Thermus aquaticus: one gene and its partner. The protein of the gene in region 2 binds, or shares a complex with, the protein of the main gene of each other region. Links are inferred from orthologs where the notes say so. Each region holds a gene or a part of one and is shown on either strand. Other genes may lie near its edges. The genes, in order: glmM and cdaA.

Region 1 (8,617 bases), 1.4 Mb from region 2 along the record:
CCCCGGCAACTCGCCCTCATCAAGGAGCTGGTGGACCTCCTGGGGCTGGCGCGCCTCGAGGTCCCGGGCTACGAGGCGGACGACGTCCTGGCCAGCCTGGCCAAGAAGGCGGAAAAGGAGGGCTACGAGGTCCGCATCCTCACCGCCGACAAAGACCTTTACCAGCTCCTTTCCGACCGCATCCACGTCCTCCACCCCGAGGGGTACCTCATCACCCCGGCCTGGCTTTGGGAAAAGTACGGCCTGAGGCCCGACCAGTGGGCCGACTACCGGGCCCTGACCGGGGACGAGTCCGACAACCTTCCCGGGGTCAAGGGCATCGGGGAGAAGACGGCGAGGAAGCTTCTGGAGGAGTGGGGGAGCCTGGAAGCCCTCCTCAAGAACCTGGACCGGCTGAAGCCCGCCATCCGGGAGAAGATCCTGGCCCACATGGACGATCTGAAGCTCTCCTGGGACCTGGCCAAGGTGCGCACCGACCTGCCCCTGGAGGTGGACTTCGCCAAAAGGCGGGAGCCCGACCGGGAGAGGCTTAGGGCCTTTCTGGAGAGGCTTGAGTTTGGCAGCCTCCTCCACGAGTTCGGCCTTCTGGAAAGCCCCAAGGCCCTGGAGGAGGCCCCCTGGCCCCCGCCGGAAGGGGCCTTCGTGGGCTTTGTGCTTTCCCGCAAGGAGCCCATGTGGGCCGATCTTCTGGCCCTGGCCGCCGCCAGGGGGGGCCGGGTCCACCGGGCCCCCGAGCCTTATAAAGCCCTCAGGGACCTGAAGGAGGCGCGGGGGCTTCTCGCCAAAGACCTGAGCGTTCTGGCCCTGAGGGAAGGCCTTGGCCTCCCGCCCGGCGACGACCCCATGCTCCTCGCCTACCTCCTGGACCCTTCCAACACCCCCCCCGAGGGGGTGGCCCGGCGCTACGGCGGGGAGTGGACGGAGGAGGCGGGGGAGCGGGCCGCCCTTTCCGAGAGGCTCTTCGCCAACCTGTGGGGGAGGCTTGAGGGGGAGGAGAGGCTCCTTTGGCTTTACCGGGAGGTGGAGAGGCCCCTTTCCGCTGTCCTGGCCCACATGGAGGCCACGGGGGTGCGCCTGGACGTGGCCTATCTCAGGGCCTTGTCCCTGGAGGTGGCCGAGGAGATCGCCCGCCTCGAGGCCGAGGTCTTCCGCCTGGCCGGCCACCCCTTCAACCTCAACTCCCGGGACCAGCTGGAAAGGGTCCTCTTTGACGAGCTAGGGCTTCCCGCCATCGGCAAGACGGAGAAGACCGGCAAGCGCTCCACCAGCGCCGCCGTCCTGGAGGCCCTCCGCGAGGCCCACCCCATCGTGGAGAAGATCCTGCAGTACCGGGAGCTCACCAAGCTGAAGAGCACCTACATTGACCCCTTGCCGGACCTCATCCACCCCAGGACGGGCCGCCTCCACACCCGCTTCAACCAGACGGCCACGGCCACGGGCAGGCTAAGTAGCTCCGATCCCAACCTCCAGAACATCCCCGTCCGCACCCCGCTTGGGCAGAGGATCCGCCGGGCCTTCATCGCCGAGGAGGGGTGGCTATTGGTGGCCCTGGACTATAGCCAGATAGAGCTCAGGGTGCTGGCCCACCTCTCCGGCGACGAGAACCTGATCCGGGTCTTCCAGGAGGGGCGGGACATCCACACGGAGACCGCCAGCTGGATGTTCGGCGTCCCCCGGGAGGCCGTGGACCCCCTGATGCGCCGGGCGGCCAAGACCATCAACTTCGGGGTCCTCTACGGCATGTCGGCCCACCGCCTCTCCCAGGAGCTAGCCATCCCTTACGAGGAGGCCCAGGCCTTCATTGAGCGCTACTTTCAGAGCTTCCCCAAGGTGCGGGCCTGGATTGAGAAGACCCTGGAGGAGGGCAGGAGGCGGGGGTACGTGGAGACCCTCTTCGGCCGCCGCCGCTACGTGCCAGACCTAGAGGCCCGGGTGAAGAGCGTGCGGGAGGCGGCCGAGCGCATGGCCTTCAACATGCCCGTCCAGGGCACCGCCGCCGACCTCATGAAGCTGGCTATGGTGAAGCTCTTCCCCAGGCTGGAGGAAATGGGGGCCAGGATGCTCCTTCAGGTCCACGACGAGCTGGTCCTCGAGGCCCCAAAAGAGAGGGCGGAGGCCGTGGCCCGGCTGGCCAAGGAGGTCATGGAGGGGGTGTATCCCCTGGCCGTGCCCCTGGAGGTGGAGGTGGGGATAGGGGAGGACTGGCTCTCCGCCAAGGAGTGATACCACCCCATGCTGGCCCAAGCCAGCATGGGGGCCCCGGCAAAAGGTTTCTGGGGAAGTTACCAGGCATGGTGGGCCGAAGGAAACAGGAAACAAGGGTATGAGGGTTTTTTGCCCTAAAGAAAGGCCAGGGGGTCCTCCCGAAGGAAGGCTTCCAGGGGGATACCCCCTGGGCCCAGGAGTAGCCCCTTTCCTCCAAAGGCCTGGGTGAAGGCTTTTAGCCCTTTGGTCCTTTGGGAAGGGGCGCTTTTGACCTCCAAAGCCAGAAGGCGCCTTCCCTTCTTCAAGACGAAGTCAACCTCCTGGTCCCTTTCCCGCCAGTAGTACACCTCAAAGCCCCCGTGGGGGGCGTGGGCCAGAAGGTGGGCGCCCACGGCGGTTTCCACGAGCCGCCCCATGAGGGCGGCGTCCGCCCACACCTCCTTTGGGGAAAGCCCCAAGACCGCCGTGATGAGCCCCGTATTAAGGGCCAGGAGCTTGGGGCTCGAGGCGCGGCGCCGGAAGGGCTCGGCGGCGTACTTCTGCAGGGCGGCTAGGAGGCCCGCCCCTCCTAGGAGCTCCAAGTAATGGGCCAGGGTCACCGTGTTCCCGGCATCCTGGAGTTGCCCCAGCATCTTTGTGTAGGAGAGCACCTGGCCGCTGTAGAGGAGGCCGAGCTCCAAAACCCGTCTTAGGAGGGCGGGTTTCTCCACCCGAGCGTGGAGCAGGATATCGCGTCCCAGGGTGGTCTCCAGAAGGGCGTCTTTGATGTAGCGGGCGAACCTCTCCGGTTCCCCCCGCAAGGGGGCCGTGCCCGGGTACCCCCCGAAGTAAAGGTACTCGGGGAGGGCGTACCCGAAGGCCCGCTCCATCTCGTAAAAGGTCCAGTGGGGGAGGCGAAGGACCTCAAAGCGGCCAGCAAGGCTTTCCGAAAGGCCCTTCTGCAGGAGTAGGGGAGAGGAACCTAAGAGGACCACCTTGAGGGGGAGGCCCTGGAGGGTGTCCTCGTCCCAGAGGCGCTTTAGGGTCTCCGACCAGCCCAACGCCTTCTGGACTTCGTCCAAGACCAGGAGGGCTTCCCCCGTCTGGGCCAGGCGGCGGGCCAGGGTCCACTGGGTTTCCAGCCAGGGGGCTTCCTTGAGGGTGGGTTCATCGGCGGAGGCGTAGTGGTAGGGAAGGCCGGAGGTCTGGGCCACCTGTAGGGCCAGGGTGGTCTTGCCCACCTGCCTGGGGCCTAGGACCACCTGCAGCAGGTGGCGGGGCGCCTTGAGCCGCCTTAGCAGTTCCTGGGCTTGGGGACGGGTAAAGGTGTTTTTGCTCAGCACAGTAAGTATTTTTACTCAGTGTGCTTAGTAAATCAAGCCGCGAAAAACCTCGCCACCTGTCCCCCGGGCCCTGGTATAGTGGCCGCCGTGAGGCGCTACTTCGGCACCGACGGGGTGCGGGGGGAGGCGGGCAAGCCCCCCCTGACCCCGGAGTTCGTCCTGAGGTTAGGCCAGGCGGCGGGGGCCTACTTCCGCCAGGAAAGCCCTAGGCCCGTGGTCCTCCTGGCCAAGGACACCCGGGAGTCCTCGGACCTCTTGGAGGCCGCGTTGGCGGCGGGCCTCATGAGCCAGGGGGTACGGGTGGAGCACCTGGGGGTCCTGCCCACCCCGGGGGTGGCCCACCTCACCCGCCGCCTGGGGGCCACCGCCGGGGCCATGATCTCCGCCAGCCACAACCCCTACCAGGACAACGGCATCAAGTTCTTCGGCCCCTCGGGGGAGAAGCTCCCCGACGAGGCCGAGGAGGCCATAGAGGCGCTTCTGGACGAGGCTCACCCTACCCGGGGCATCGGCACCGTGGGGGACTTCCGCGAGGCCGAGCGCATGTACATGGACTTCCTCCTGGAACACGCCCCGGACCTCACGGGCCTGAAGATGGGCCTGGACCTGGCCCACGGAGCCACCTACCGGGTGGGCCCCAAGGTCTTCCAGAGGGCGGGGGCCGAGGTCATGGCCTTCTTCAACACGCCCGACGGCAGGAACATCAACAAGGGGTGCGGCTCCACCCACCCCGAGGCCCTTTCCCGCTTCGTGGTGGAGCTAGGGCTGGACCTGGGCATCGCCTTTGACGGCGACGGGGACCGGGTCCAGTTCATTGACCGCAAGGGGCGGCTTTTCCACGGGGACCACATCCTCTACCTCACCGCTTTGGCCTTCGGCGAGCCCGGGGTGGTGGGCACGGTCATGAGCAACATGGGCCTCGAGGTGGCCCTCCGGGAGCGGGGCCTCGCCTTCCACCGGGCCCAGGTGGGGGACCGCTACGTTCTGGAAATGCTGAAGGAGAAGGGCCTTCACCTCGGGGGGGAGCCCTCGGGCCACGTCATCTTCCGCCGCCACCACACCACGGGGGACGGGCTCCTTTCCGCCCTCCTCACCCTGGAGGCCCTGAAGCGCCTAGGGGGCGACCTCTCCGAATGGTACGAGCGGCTTCCCATGTACCCCCAGGTCCTCCTTAACGTGCGGGTGGAGGACAAGGCGCGGGTCATGGAGGACCCCAGGCTCAAGGCGGCCATAGAGGAGGCAACGAGGCGGCTTGCGGGCCGGGGCCGGGTGAGCGTGCGCCCCTCGGGCACCGAGCCCCTGATCCGGGTCATGGTGGAGGCCGAGGAGGGCGCGGAGGCGGTGGCCCAGGAGCTGGCCCGGGTGGTGGAGGCCCTGGCCCGGGGGTAAGCTGGGGGCGTGAGCTACGGGAAGGCCCACCTGGAGGAGCGGCTTAGGCGGATTTTGGCGGAGGAGATCCAGGCCCTGGAGGACCCTAGGCTCTTCCTCCTCACCGTGGAGGCCGCCCGCCTCTCCCCGGACGGCGGCCTGCTTTCGGTCTACGTGGAGGCCTTCCGGGACCAGGAGGGGGCCCTCGAGGCCCTGGCCCACGCCGAGAGGCGGCTTGCCAGCGCTTTGGGGCGGCGGGTGCGCTTGAGGCGCCTGCCCCGTCTGGCGTTTCTGCCGTGGAATCCCGAACCCTGATCAAGGTGCGCTACGCGGAGACGGACCAGATGGGGGTGGTCCACCACTCGGTCTACGCCGTTTACCTGGAGGTCGCCCGGGTGGAGTTTCTGGAGGAGGCGGGGCTTCCCTACCACCTGGTGGAGGCCAGGGGGGTGTACTTCCCTGTGGTGGAGCTGGGCCTCACCTTCCGGAGCCCCGCCCGCTTCGGCGAGGTGGTGGAGGTCCGGACCCGCCTGGCGGAGGTTTCCTCCCGGGCCCTCCTCTTCCGCTACCGGGTTTTGCGGGGGGAGGCCCTCCTCGCCGAGGGGTTCACCCGCCACCTCTGCCAGGTGGGCGGGCGGGCCGCCCGCATCCCCGAGGACATCCTGAAGGCCTTGCGTGTGCTACACTTAGGGTAGCGTAGCGGCATGGACCTTTCCCCCTTCTCCCTCTTTGAGCGCCACATCAACCCAGGGCTCGCCGGCCTCCTCCGCTTCACCGGTCTGGACCGGGTGGAATCCCACGCCGAGGGGCCCTACGTCTGGGACACCACCGGCAAGCGCTACCTGGACTTTCTTGGCCTTTACGGCGCCCTGAACCTGGGCCACCGCCACCCCAAGGTGGTGGAGGCGGTGATGGCCCAGCTGGCCCGCATGCCCATGTCGGTGCGGGTCCTGGTCTCCGAGCCCACGGCCAGGCTGGCGGCCAAGCTGGCCGAGATCACCCCCGAGGGCCTGGAGATGGTCTTCTTCGGCAACTCCGGGGCCGAGGCGGTGGAGGCCGCCATCAAGCTGGCCCGGGCCTACACCGGCAAGCCGGGGATCATCACCACCGAGGGGGGCTTCCACGGCAAGACCATGGGGGCCCTCTCCCTCACCCCCAGGCCCCAGTACCAGGACCCGGCCAGGCCCCTCCTCCCCGGCGTCAAGGTGGTCCCCTATGGGGACCTCGAGGCCCTCGAGGCCGCCATAGACGGGGATACGGCCGCCGTCATCGTGGAGCCCATCCAGGGGGAAGGGGGGATCCGGGTGCCTCCCGAGGGCTACCTCCGGGGGGTGCGGGAGATCACCCGCAAGCGGGGGGTCCTCATGATCGCCGACGAGGTCCAGACCGGCCTGGGCCGCACCGGCAGGCTCTTTGGGGTGGACTGGGAGGGCGTGGCCCCCGACCTCATGACCCTGGCCAAGGCCCTGGGGGGCGGGGTCATGCCCATCGGGGCCTGCGTGGGGCGGCGGGAGGTCTTTGAGATCTTCAGGCAGAACCCCCTCTTCCACTCCTCCACCTTCGGCGGCAACCCCCTGGCGGCGGCGGCGGCCTTGGCGGCCATAGAGGTCACCCTGGAGGAGGACCTGCCCAGGAGGGCCCTGGAGATGGGGGGCCTCCTCATGGAGGGGCTTAAGGCCCTAAAGGCCCGGTACCCCCACCTCATAGAGGACGTGCGGGGCCGGGGGCTGATGCTTGGGGTGGAGTTCACCGACGCCGACATCGGGGCCCTGGTGGTGGCCGAGCTGGCCGAGCGGGGGGTCATCACCGCCTTCGGCCTCAACAACCCCAAGGTGGTGCGCCTGGAGCCCCCCCTGATCATCGGCCGGGAGCACGTGGACGAGGCCCTTTCGGCCTTTTCCGAAAGCCTTGAGGCCACGGAGAAGGCCCTCGAGGGCCTCTTAGGATAAAATGCGGGAAACCTTACTGGAGTTTTTCAAGAAAACCGGCAAGCCCCACCGGCTGGAGGAGATCCTCCACCGCTTTGGGCTTTCCAAAAGGGAGGCCAAGGCCTACCTGAAGGCCCTGGTTCGGGAAGGGCTTTTGGAGAAGAAGGGGAGCCAGTACTTTCTCCCAAGCCGGGTCCAGGGCCCCATCAGCCTGCACCGGGACGGGTACGGCTTCGTGCGCCTGCCCGAGAAGGACCTCTTCATCCCCCCGGGGTACACGGGGGACGCCTGGCCCGACGACCTGGTGGAGGCCCGGGTCATGCCCCCGGGCCGGGACGGAAGGCCCTTTGGGGTGGTGGAGCGGGTCTTAAAGCGGGCCAGGGAGCGGGTGGTGGGCACCTTGGACTATAGGCGGGGGTACGCCGTCCTCATCCCCGACGAGCCGGGCCTCCCCGAGCTAAGGCTTCTCCCCGAAGGCCTGGAGGGCCTCAAGCGGGGAAGCCGCATCGTGGTCCAGGTCCATTACGAGAAGCGCCCCTACGGGGTCTTCCTGGAGTATCTGGGCGAAGGGGACGCCCCGGAGACGGAGACCGAGGCCGTCATCGCCAAGTACGGCCTCCGGGCCGAGTTCCCAGAGGAGGTCTTAAAGGAGGCCGAGGCCATCCCCCTGGCCATCCCCGAGGAGGAGCTAAGGAGGCGGCAGGACTTCCGCGCCCTTCGGGTCTTCACCATTGACGGGGTGGACGCCAAGGACTTTGACGACGCCATCCACATAGAGCGCCTCCCCAAGGGCTACCGGGTGGGCGTCCACATCGCCGACGTCTCCTTCTACGTGAAGGAGGGAAGCCCCCTGGACCAGGAGGCCTTCTTGCGGGGCACCAGCGTCTACCTGCCGGGCCGGGTCCTCCCCATGCTCCCCGAGAGGCTTTCCAACGGGGTCTGCTCCCTGAAGCCCCACGAGGACCGCCTCGTCCTCTCGGTCCTGGTGGACCTCGGCGAGGACCTGGAGGTCAAGAGGGTCCGCTTCGCCGAGGGGGTCATCAGGAGCGTGGCCCGCCTTACCTACACCGAGGTGGAGGCCTTCGCCGAGGGGTTTGGCCTCCCCGAGGCCCACGCCTTCTTAGCCGAGGACCTGAGCCTTCTTCTGGACCTCACCCAGAGGATGCGGGAAAAGCGCCTGAAGGAGGGCTCTTTGGACTTCAGCTTCCCCGAGGTGAAGGTGGAGGTGGAGGGGGGCACCCTGCGCCTCATCCCCCAGGAGGAGCCCCGGGCCCGGAGCCTCATTGAGGAGCTCATGCTCCTCGCCAACCGGCTGGTGGCCGAGCACCTGGTCAAGCGGGGGCTTCCCGGGCTTTTCCGGGTCCACGAGGAGCCCCTGGAGGAGGCCTACGGCAAGCTTCGCCAGGCCCTACAGCGCCTCGGCTACACCCTGCCGGAGAAGGTCTCGGCCAAGGCCCTGCAGAAGGTTCTCCTCGAGGCCAAGGGCCGCCCCGAGGAGCCCGTGGTGGCTAACCTGGTTCTCCGTTCCCTCAGGCTTGCCCGCTACGCCCCGGAGAACCTGGGCCACTTCGGCCTGGCCATGGAGCACTACCTGCACTTCACGAGCCCCATCCGCCGCTACCCGGACCTGGTGGTCCACCGGGTCTTAAGGGCCTCCATGCGGCGCACCCTGACGGAGAAGCGGAAGGCCACGTGGTTTTCCCAGTTCCCCGCCATCGCTGAGCACGCCTCGGAGATGGAGCGCAAGGCCGAGGCCGCCGAGAGGGAGCTCACCAAGTACTACATGGCCAAGTG
Region 2 (8,624 bases):
CCAGTTCCGTACTGGCCCTAGGGAAACCCCCTGGCTAGACTTCCGGCTTAGCCTTCTGAACTTGGTGGGCGTTTCTAGGGCGGTCTTCTTCCTCCTGGCCGCGGCCTTGGCCTTTTTCCCCCTCTACCTCATCCGGCTCACCTTCGGCGGGCGCAACGTCTACTGGAACCTCCTAGGCCTGGCCTTCCTCTTCCTCCTTCTACCCATCCTGGCGGAGGGGCTTTCCTACTTCGGCTCGGTCATGGCCGAGTACGGGGGCCTACCCTGGCTGGCTGCTTTGGCCAACTTCTCCATCGGCCAGGGCCTCCTCCCGTACCTGACCTGGGGTTTCACGGTGTTCCTGGTGGTGGCCCTGGCGGGGGCGGGCCTACGGGGTATCGCCGCCCAGTTCGGCCTCCTGAAGGAGCGGGGGGCGGAGGTGACGGCCAGCGGGATAGAGAGCAAGCCCGCCACCACCCTCACCAGCGAGACCATCGTGGAGTGGGACGAGGAGTTCTAAAGTACCCCACCGCGGCTTTCGCCGCGGTGGGGCCCCAAAAGAAAGGGCGCAGGGGAGTCTAGGGGAAGGTTTTGTATAGCAACGGGCAACCACTTAGCGCCAGAAGAGGGGCCCCGGCAAAACCCCCTGCGGCCTTGACTGCGCCGCGGGGGCTACTCTAGGCGGGTCCCCGGCAAAACCCCGTAGCCCCGGGCCCAGTCGGCGGCGGGCATGGGACGCCGGCCCTCGGGCTGGACCTCTAAAAGCCGGATGAGCCCTTCGCCCGTCCCCACCAGGACCCCCTCCCGGTCCACCGCCTGGACCACGCCGGGCTCTCCTTGACCCGGTTCAGGGCGCATCTTTAGAACTTTGACCCGCCTGCCCTCGTGGAAGAAGTAACTCCCGGGCCAAGGCTGGACCCCCCGGTGGCGGTTATAGATGGCCTCGGCGCTTTCCCCAAAGCGAATCCTCCCCTCCTCCTTGGTGAGGAGGGGGGCGTAGCTGGCCTCGCCCTCCTGGGGCGTGGGCGTGAGGTGGGGAAGGTCCTGCAAAACCTTTAGGAGAAGCTCTATGCCCTTATCCCTTAGGCGCTCGGCGAGGGCCACCGCGTCCTCCTCCGGCAGGATCTCCGTGCGCCAGAGGGCGTAGAGGGGGCCGGTGTCCAGCCCCTCCTCGGTCTTCATGATGGCCACCCCGGTCTCCTTCTCCCCCCGGATGAGGGCCCAGGGCACGGGGGCTGGGCCCCGGTACTTGGGCAAAAGGGAGGGGTGGAGGTTGAGGAAGCCGTAGGGGGGAACCTCGAGGACCTCCTTGGGCAGGATCTTGCCGTAGGCGGCGGTGACGGCCACCTCTGGACTTGCGGCCCGGAAAGTCTCCAGGAACTCCTCGTTCCCCTTGAGGCGCTCGGGCTTGAGGAGGGGGAGGCCGTGCTCCAGGGCGTACTGGGCCACGGGGCTCGGGGCGGGCTTCAGGCCCCTACCTTTGGGCTTATCGGGCTGGGTCACCACCAAGACCACCTGGTGGTGGCGGTTTAACGCGTCCAGGACAGGCACCGCCCAGGAGGGGGTGCCGAAGAAGGCCACCCTCATTGGGAAAGCTCCTTCAAGAAGGCCCGGGCCTCCTTTTGGAAGCGGGCGAGCTCGGCCCGGTGCTCCTCCAAGAAGGCCTCCCGCTTGGGCTTGGGCAGGCGCTCAAAGAAGAGTACGCCCTCCAGGTGGTCTATCTCGTGCTGGAACACCCGGGCCATGTATCCCTCCAGCTCCAGCGTCCTCTTGCGCCCCTCCTCGTCCTGGAACTCCACCCGGATGCGCTCGGCCCGGGGCACCTCCTCGGAGTAGAGGCCGGGCAGGGAGAGGCACCCCTCGAGCCCCTCCACCAGCCCCTCCCGGTGGGTGATGACCGGGTTGACCACCACGTAGACCTGGCGCACCAGGTCCCTCAGGGGCCTCTCCTCCTCATCGGGCTCGTCGGCGTACTCCACGGCCACGAAGAGCCTCTGGGAAAGGCCGATCTGCGGGGCGGCAAGCCCCACCCCCCGGGCCTCCCACATGGTCTCCAGCATGTCCTCGGCGAGCTTCTTGAGGCCGGAAAAGTCCTGGACGGGGCGGGCCTTCTTCCGCAGAACCGGGTCCCCGTAGAGGCGGATGGGGTAGATCATCCCGCCTATTTTAGCGCAAACCGGGCCCTTCCCAAAACCTGGCCCAGGGGCCTCACCCCCGGAGGCAGGGTGAGGAGAAAGGGGCCCGCCACCTCCCCGGGCCGGAAGCCCTCCTGGGGCCTGGCCTCCACCTCTTCAAGGCCCTCCAGAACCTCCCTGGGCCCCACCACCTCCACCTCCTTGGGGGCGTAGTCCAGCACCTCGAGGCCCTCCGGGGCCTTTAGGACCAGGGGGAGCACCTTGCGGAACAGGGGCTCCTCCCGGGCCACCACCCGCGCCTTGGGCGGGGAGAGGGTCACCGCGGGCAGGGGGCCTTCCGGCCCGAAGGCGGTGAGGGCCACCTCCTCCCCCTGGTCCAGGCCAACGGCCGCCACCGCCGCCTCCACCTGGCTCCTGGGGCCTCTGGCCTCCACGAAGGCGGGCTCGGTGCGCACCCACACCCCCTGGGCCAGGACCTCCACCGGCAAGGGACGGCTCAAAAGGGCCTCCCCCCGCCCCTCCACTCTGGCCGGGCGCACCTCCAGGACCTCCACCCCCCGGGGGGCGGCCACGCGCACCTCCCGGCTGAAGGCCCCCTCGGCCCCGGAGAGGTCCAGGTAGGCGGAGACGGGGGGCGTGCCCTCCACCAGGGGGGCGGGGCCCCGGAGGCGCAGGAGGACCTCCCTGGGCACCCCCTCCGCCACCCGGTCCCCTTCCAGGCCCACCACCTGGAGGGGAGCGCTCAGGGCCCTTTCCACCACGGGGGCCCGCTCCTTGAGGGAGTACCAGACGGCCAGGGCGGCCAGGAAGGAGAGGAGGAGGGCGGGCCAGTCACGCATGCAGCGCCTCCTTGAGCCGGGCCCGCAGGGCCTCGAGGCTGAGGGGCGGGGAGAGCCTCCCCCCCTCGGCCAGCCGGACGCTCCCCGTCTCCTCGCTCACCACCAGGACCAGGGCGTCGGAGACCTCGGAGAGGCCCAAGGCGGCTCGGTGCCGGGTGCCGAGGCCCACCTGGGCCTCGGAGAGGGGAAAGAGACACCCCGCCGCAAGAAGCCTCCCCTCCCGCAGGATGGCCCCTCCGTCGTGGAGGGGCGTCCCGGGGTAAAAGAGGGTCACCAGCAGGCGGGCGGAAAGCCTGGCCTCTAGGACCTCCCCCGTGGCAGCGTACTCCCCCAAAGGGGTGCGCCTTTCCAGGGCGATCAGGGCCCCGTACCGCCTTTCGGCGAGGCGGGCCACCCCCAGAAGGAGCTCCTCCAGGGCCAAGGAGGTGGCCCTGGGCCCCTGGGGACGGCCCAGGCGCTCCAGAAGCCCCCTGAGCTCCGGCTGGAAGACCACGATCAGGGCGAAGGCCCCCAGCGTGGCGGCGTTGCCCAGGATCCAGGAAAGGGTGGCAAGCCCCAGGAGGTTGGCCAGGAACCAGACCAGAAGGTAGACGAGAAGCCCCCGGACCAGGTTCAAGGCCCGGGTGCCCACGATGAGGCGCCAGAGGGAGTAAAAGAGGGCGGTGACGAGAAGGATGTCCAAAAGGTCACGCCAGGTGAAGGCCATGGCCTACACCAAGCTCTTCCCCGGCCCCTCCCAGGCGAGCCCGAAAAGCCTGGCCCAGGTGGCCCCCAGGTCGGCGAAGCTCTCCCGGGTGCCCAGGTCCCCCCTGACCCCCGGGCCCACCCAGAGGAGCATCCCGTACTCCCGGGTGTGGTCCGTGCCCAAGAAGGTGGGGTCGTTGCCGTGGTCGGAGACCAGAAAGAGGTGGTCCTCCGGGCCCAGGGCGGAAAGGAGCCGGGGGAGGAAGCGGTCCACCTCCTCTAGGGCCCTGGCGTACCCCTCGGGGTTTCGGCGGTGGCCGTACTTGGCGTCAAAATCCACCAGGTTGGTGAAGACGAGGCCGGAAAAGCCCTCTTCCATGAGGGCCAGGGTCTTCTCCAGGCCGCCCTTGTTGTCCTTGGTCTTGACCGCCCGGGTGAAGCCGCGCCCGGCGTAAATGTCGGGGATCTTGCCCACGCCCACCACCTCGAGGCCCCCTTCCTTCAAGACGTCCAGAACGTTTCTGGGAGGCTCCAGGGCGAAGTCCCGCCGGAGGTGCTCCAGGCGGTAAAAGGCCCCGGGCTCCCCGGCGAAGGGCCGGGCGATGACCCGGGCCACCTGGTGCTCGCCCCTTAGCGTCTCCCGGGCCACCTGGCACCAGTGGTAAAGCTCCTCCAGGGGGACTCTCTCCACGTGGGCGGCCACCTGGAAGACCGAGTCCGCCGAGGTGTAGACGATGGGGTAGCCCGTCTTCAGGTGGGCCTCCCCGTAGTCCCGGATGGCCTCGGTGCCGGAGTAGGGGCGGTTGAGAAGCCACCCCCCCACCCCGATCCGCTCCGCCCAGGCCCGAAGGAGCTCCTCGGGAAAGCCCTCGGGGTAGGTGCGGAAGGGCTTTTCCAGGTAGATGCCCACGAACTCCCAGTGCCCGGTGGTGGTGTCCTTGCCCGGGTTCACCTCCCGCATGCGGCCAAAGGCCCCTTTGGGCTCCTTGGGCCTGGGCAGGGTGTGGACCCCGGCCACCCACCCCAGGCCCAGGTCGGCCAGGTGGGGCAGGGCCACGCCCGTCTTGAGGACGGTGTGGTCCAGGGTGTCTGCCCCCTCGTCGCCGAAAAGGGGGGCGTCCGGCAGGTAGCCCAGGCCCACCGAGTCCAGGACGATGGCCACCACCTTCATCTAAGAGCGAAGCCCCCCTTCGTCCTCCTCTTCCTCTTGGGCCAGGGCCATGATCTCCTCCGGGGACATCTCCGAGAGGGCCCGGACCGCCTGGAACTCCTCCACCAAGCCCTGGATCTCCTCCATGGCCTCCTCCAGGGAAAGCTCCCCGTCCCCGTACTCCTCCAGAACCTCCTCTATGGCCTCCAGGATCCCCACCGCCGCGCTGGCCTGCGAGAGGGCCTGGGCCAGCTCCGAAAGCTTGTCCGCCAGGTCCATGCTCCCATGCTACCCCAAAAGCTCCGCCAGGCGGGAAAGGGCCCGCCCGTACTTTTTGGCGAAGGCCCCGTGGCGGTAGGTCTCGGGGAAGAGGGCCTCGAGGGGGGCCCCCGAGGCCTTGAGCTCCAGGCCCAGGTTGTAAACCTGGTCCACGAAGTGGACGAAGCGGAGGGCGTCGTTCTGGTCGGGGATGGGCTCCAGGCCCCGCAGGTAGACCACCTCCACGCCAACGAAGAGGTAGCGGTAGCGGATGGGGTGGAGGGCGCGGAGGTGGGCCAGGAGCTCGGGGAAGGCGTCCAGGGTCTTGGGCCTGGGGTCTTCGTGGAAGCGTCTAAGAAGCTCCTCCTCCCCCCAGGGCCGGGGGAGGCCCTTGGCTTCGCGGTGGCGGTAGTCCTCCCCCTCTATCCTCTCCACGGCGAAGCGCCTGGCCAGGCCCTGGATCTGGTGGCGGAACTGATCGGCGTTGAAGCGCCCCTCCCCCAGGGCCCCGGGCGGGGTGTTGGAGGTGGTGGCCACCCTGAGGCCCTTGTCCATGGTGAGGGCCAGGAAGTGGGTGGCCATCTGGGCGTTGCCGGGGTCGTCCAGCTCAAACTCGTCTATGAAGAGGTAGCGGAGGCCAGAAAAGCGCCTCGCTCCCTCCTTGAGGCCCATGAGGCCCAGGGCGTAGGTGAGCTCCTCAAAGGTGAGGAAGGCCTTGGGGCCCGGGGCCTCCCAGTAGGCGGCCACCAGGAGGTGGGTCTTGCCCACGCCAAAGCCCCCGTCCAGATAGATGCCCTGGGGGCCCGGCATCCTGGGCCGGAGGAGGCCCCGGGGGCGGTCCCTTACCCAGCTTCGCAGCCGCTCCTTGGCCAGGGCCTGGGAGGGGTAGCGGGGGTCCGGGTGGTAGGTGGCGAAGGTGGCCCCCTGGAAGCGGGGGGGCGGGACGAAGCTTTCAAGAAGCTTCTCCAGGTTGACCTCGGGGTAGCGCTCCGTGAGGCGCATCGCCCCCTAGGTTAGCCCAAGGCCCCGGCAAAAGGCGCCCTATGCTACCCTTAGGGGGTATGGTGCGGCTTTACGGCATCCCCGGGTGCGGTCCCTGCGAGATCGTGAAGATGTTCCTGGAAAGAAACGGCGTTCCCTACGAGTTCGTGAACGCCAAGGCCGACCCCGAGGCCGCCAAAAAGATCGCCGAGCTGGTGGGAAGCCCCACGGCCGGGGTGGTGCTGGAGTGGCGGGGGCGCCTCGAGGCCATCCGCGGGGTTTCCCCGCAAAGCCTGAATGCCTGGCTCGCCCGCTACCGGGAAAGCGCCTAAGTACCCCGCCGTAGCTCTTGCCACGGCGGGGGCCCCAAAAGGGCGCACCAAGGCCTAGGGAAAGGCTTTCTATGGTGAACGGATAGCCACTTAGCCCAGGGCCCTCAGGTGGTGCTCCTCGTGGTAGGCGGCGGCCCTCAGCCAGCCCAGGGCGGTGAGGGGGCCAAAGAAGGGGTGGGGGAAGGTAGCGGGGTTATCGGGGTCGGCCTTTTCCGCCTCCTCCAGGAGAAAGCCCCGGGCCCTCTCCAGTAGGGCCAAAACCTCCTCCAGGCTTAGCTCCCCTTTGGGCTGAACAGGCTCGGGGGCCTGGGGCTTCCCCTCCTTGAACTCCCCGGGGACGAAGGGGACGGGGGGAAGGTTCTCCCCCGCCGCCACCCGCCTGAGCCGCCTCAGGACCCGGGCGGTGGAGTCCTCCACCAGGGCCACGTGCTCGGCCACCATGAGGGGGGTCCAGGCCCCGGGGCGGAGGGGAGCGGTGAGCCAGGAGGGCTCAGCTTCCCTCAGGTGGGCCAGGAGGGCCTGGCGGCTTTGGGCGAGCCGGGCTAAGACCTCCTCCTTGTTCCCATAGACGTCCAGGTTCACCATGATGCCCCATTCTACCCGCGGGTATAATCCCCCCATGCTCACCGTGGACCTTGCGGGCAAGAAGGCCCTGGTCATGGGGGTCACCAACCAGCGAAGCCTGGGCTTCGCCATCGCCGAGAAGCTCAAGGAGGCGGGGGCGGAGATCGCCCTAAGCTACCAGGGGGAGAGGATCCGCCCCGAGGCGGAGAAGCTGGCCGAGGCCCTGGGCGGGGCCCTCCTCTTCCAGGCCGACGTCACCAAAGACGAGGAGCTAGACGCCCTCTTTGGCGGCCTGAAGGAGGCCTGGGGGCACCTGGACTACCTGGTCCACGCCATCGCCTTCGCCCCCAGGGAGGCCATGGAGGGCCGGTACCTGGACACCAGGCGGGCGGACTGGCTTCTGGCCCTCGAGGTCTCCGCCTACTCCCTGGTGGCCGCGGCCCAAAGGGCCGAGCCCCTCCTCAGGGAGGGGGGTGGGATCGTCACCCTCACCTACTACGCCAGCGAGAAGGTGGTGCCCAGGTACAACGTGATGGCCATCGCCAAGGCGGCCCTCGAGGCCAGCGTCCGCTACCTGGCCTATGAGCTCGGCCCCAAGGGGGTGCGGGTGAACGCCATCTCGGCGGGGCCGGTGCGCACCGTGGCCGCCAGGAGCATCCCCGGCTTCACCAAGATGTACGACCGGGTGGCCCAGGTGGCCCCTCTAAGGCGCAACATCACCCAGGAGGAGGTGGGGAACCTGGGGCTTTTCCTCCTTTCCCCCCTGGGAAGCGGCATCACCGGCGAGGTCATCTACGTGGACGCCGGCTACCACATCATGGGGATGGAGCTAGAGAAAGCGGGCGAAAATCCGGGCTAGGGCCTCGAGGTCTTTGGGGTCCACACCGTGAGTATACCGGGCTAAGGCCTGGATCGCGACGAGGCTTTTCTTCGCCCTCACATTCACCGCACCCCTGGGGGCGTACCATGGCCCCATGGAGGGCGTCCTCGGGCTCCACCACATCACCTGCGTGGCCGGCGACCCTCAGGAGAACCTGGACTTCTACCTGGGGGTGTTGGGTCTGCGCCTGGTCAAGCGGAGCGTGAACCAGGACGACCCCACCGCCTACCACTTCTTCTACGCCGACGGGCTGGGCACCCCGGGCACCGCCCTCACCTTCTTCTCCTGGCCCCACCTCCCCCCCAATCGCTTTGGGGTGGGGCAGGCGGTGGAGGTAGCCCTGGCCGTGCCCCAAGAAAGCCTCGGCTTCTGGGAAGCCCGCCTGGCCCGCTACGGCAGGCCCCTGGCAAAGGGGGAGCGCTTTGGCTTTCCCGTCCTCCTCTTCCCCGACCCCCACGGCCTGCCCCTGGCCCTAGCGGCCGCCCAGGGCCCGGGCCTCCCTTGGGAGGACAGCCCCGTCCCCCCAGAGCACCAGGTGCGGGGCCTTCTGGGGGCCCGGATCCTGGAGCGGGAGGTGGGGCCGACCCTGGCCTTCTTCCAAGAGGTCCTGGGCTACCGCCAGGGGGAAGGCCCTGTCCTAGAGCAGGGGGGATCTTTCCTGGAGGTCCAGGCCCTCCCCGAAGGGCGCCGGGGGGCCTTGGGGGTGGGAGGGGTCCACCACCTGGCCTTCCGGGTGCGGGACGAGGCCCACGCCCTCACCCTCCGGGAAAGGGTTTTGGCCCGGGGGCTACGGCCCACCCCCCTTATAGACCGCTTCTGGTT

What was found.
Region 1: the proteins of cdaA (region 2) and glmM are in contact, whole or in part, in a crystal structure (PDB 7OJS), measured with the Bacillus subtilis proteins. The link is inferred for Thermus aquaticus from one-to-one orthologs.

Annotation. Positions count from the first base shown.
Region 1 is NZ_LHCI01000106.1:1,819,854-1,828,470, reverse strand. The notes cover bases 2,817-5,765. They hold glmM (phosphoglucosamine mutase), read left to right. Parts: upstream 2,817-3,614; coding sequence 3,615-4,916; downstream 4,917-5,765. Other genes in these bases: BVI061214_RS10655 (aspartate aminotransferase family protein), read left to right, coding at 5,600-5,765; BVI061214_RS10660 (acyl-CoA thioesterase), read left to right, coding at 5,192-5,590; BVI061214_RS10665 (ribosome-binding factor A), read left to right, coding at 4,926-5,210; BVI061214_RS10675 (ATP-binding protein), read right to left, coding at 2,817-3,527. In the rest of the region: polA (DNA polymerase I), read left to right, coding at 1-2,223; more of BVI061214_RS10675, read right to left, coding at 2,340-2,816; more of BVI061214_RS10655, read left to right, coding at 5,766-6,844; rnr (ribonuclease R), read left to right, coding at 6,846-8,617. UniProt on the Bacillus subtilis protein: Catalyzes the conversion of glucosamine-6-phosphate to glucosamine-1-phosphate. Glucosamine-1-phosphate is used for cell wall biosynthesis.
Region 2 is NZ_LHCI01000106.1:454,197-462,820, forward strand. What follows is about bases 1,803-4,758. They hold cdaA (diadenylate cyclase CdaA), read right to left. Parts: upstream 3,660-4,758; coding sequence 2,946-3,659; downstream 1,803-2,945. Other genes in these bases: def (peptide deformylase), read right to left, coding at 1,803-2,135; BVI061214_RS13720 (CdaR family protein), read right to left, coding at 2,141-2,953; BVI061214_RS03420 (phosphopentomutase), read right to left, coding at 3,663-4,758. In the rest of the region: BVI061214_RS03395 (hypothetical protein), read left to right, coding at 1-499; fmt (methionyl-tRNA formyltransferase), read right to left, coding at 652-1,566; more of def, read right to left, coding at 1,563-1,802; more of BVI061214_RS03420, read right to left, coding at 4,759-4,808; BVI061214_RS03425 (hypothetical protein), read right to left, coding at 4,809-5,066; zapE (AFG1/ZapE family ATPase), read right to left, coding at 5,076-6,047; BVI061214_RS03435 (glutaredoxin family protein), read left to right, coding at 6,107-6,358; BVI061214_RS03440 (DinB family protein), read right to left, coding at 6,449-6,943; BVI061214_RS03445 (enoyl-ACP reductase FabI), read left to right, coding at 6,978-7,781; BVI061214_RS03450 (VOC family protein), read left to right, coding at 7,897-8,624. UniProt on the Bacillus subtilis protein: One of 3 paralogous diadenylate cyclases (DAC) in this bacteria, catalyzing the condensation of 2 ATP molecules into cyclic di-AMP (c-di-AMP). Upon expression in E.coli leads to c-di-AMP synthesis.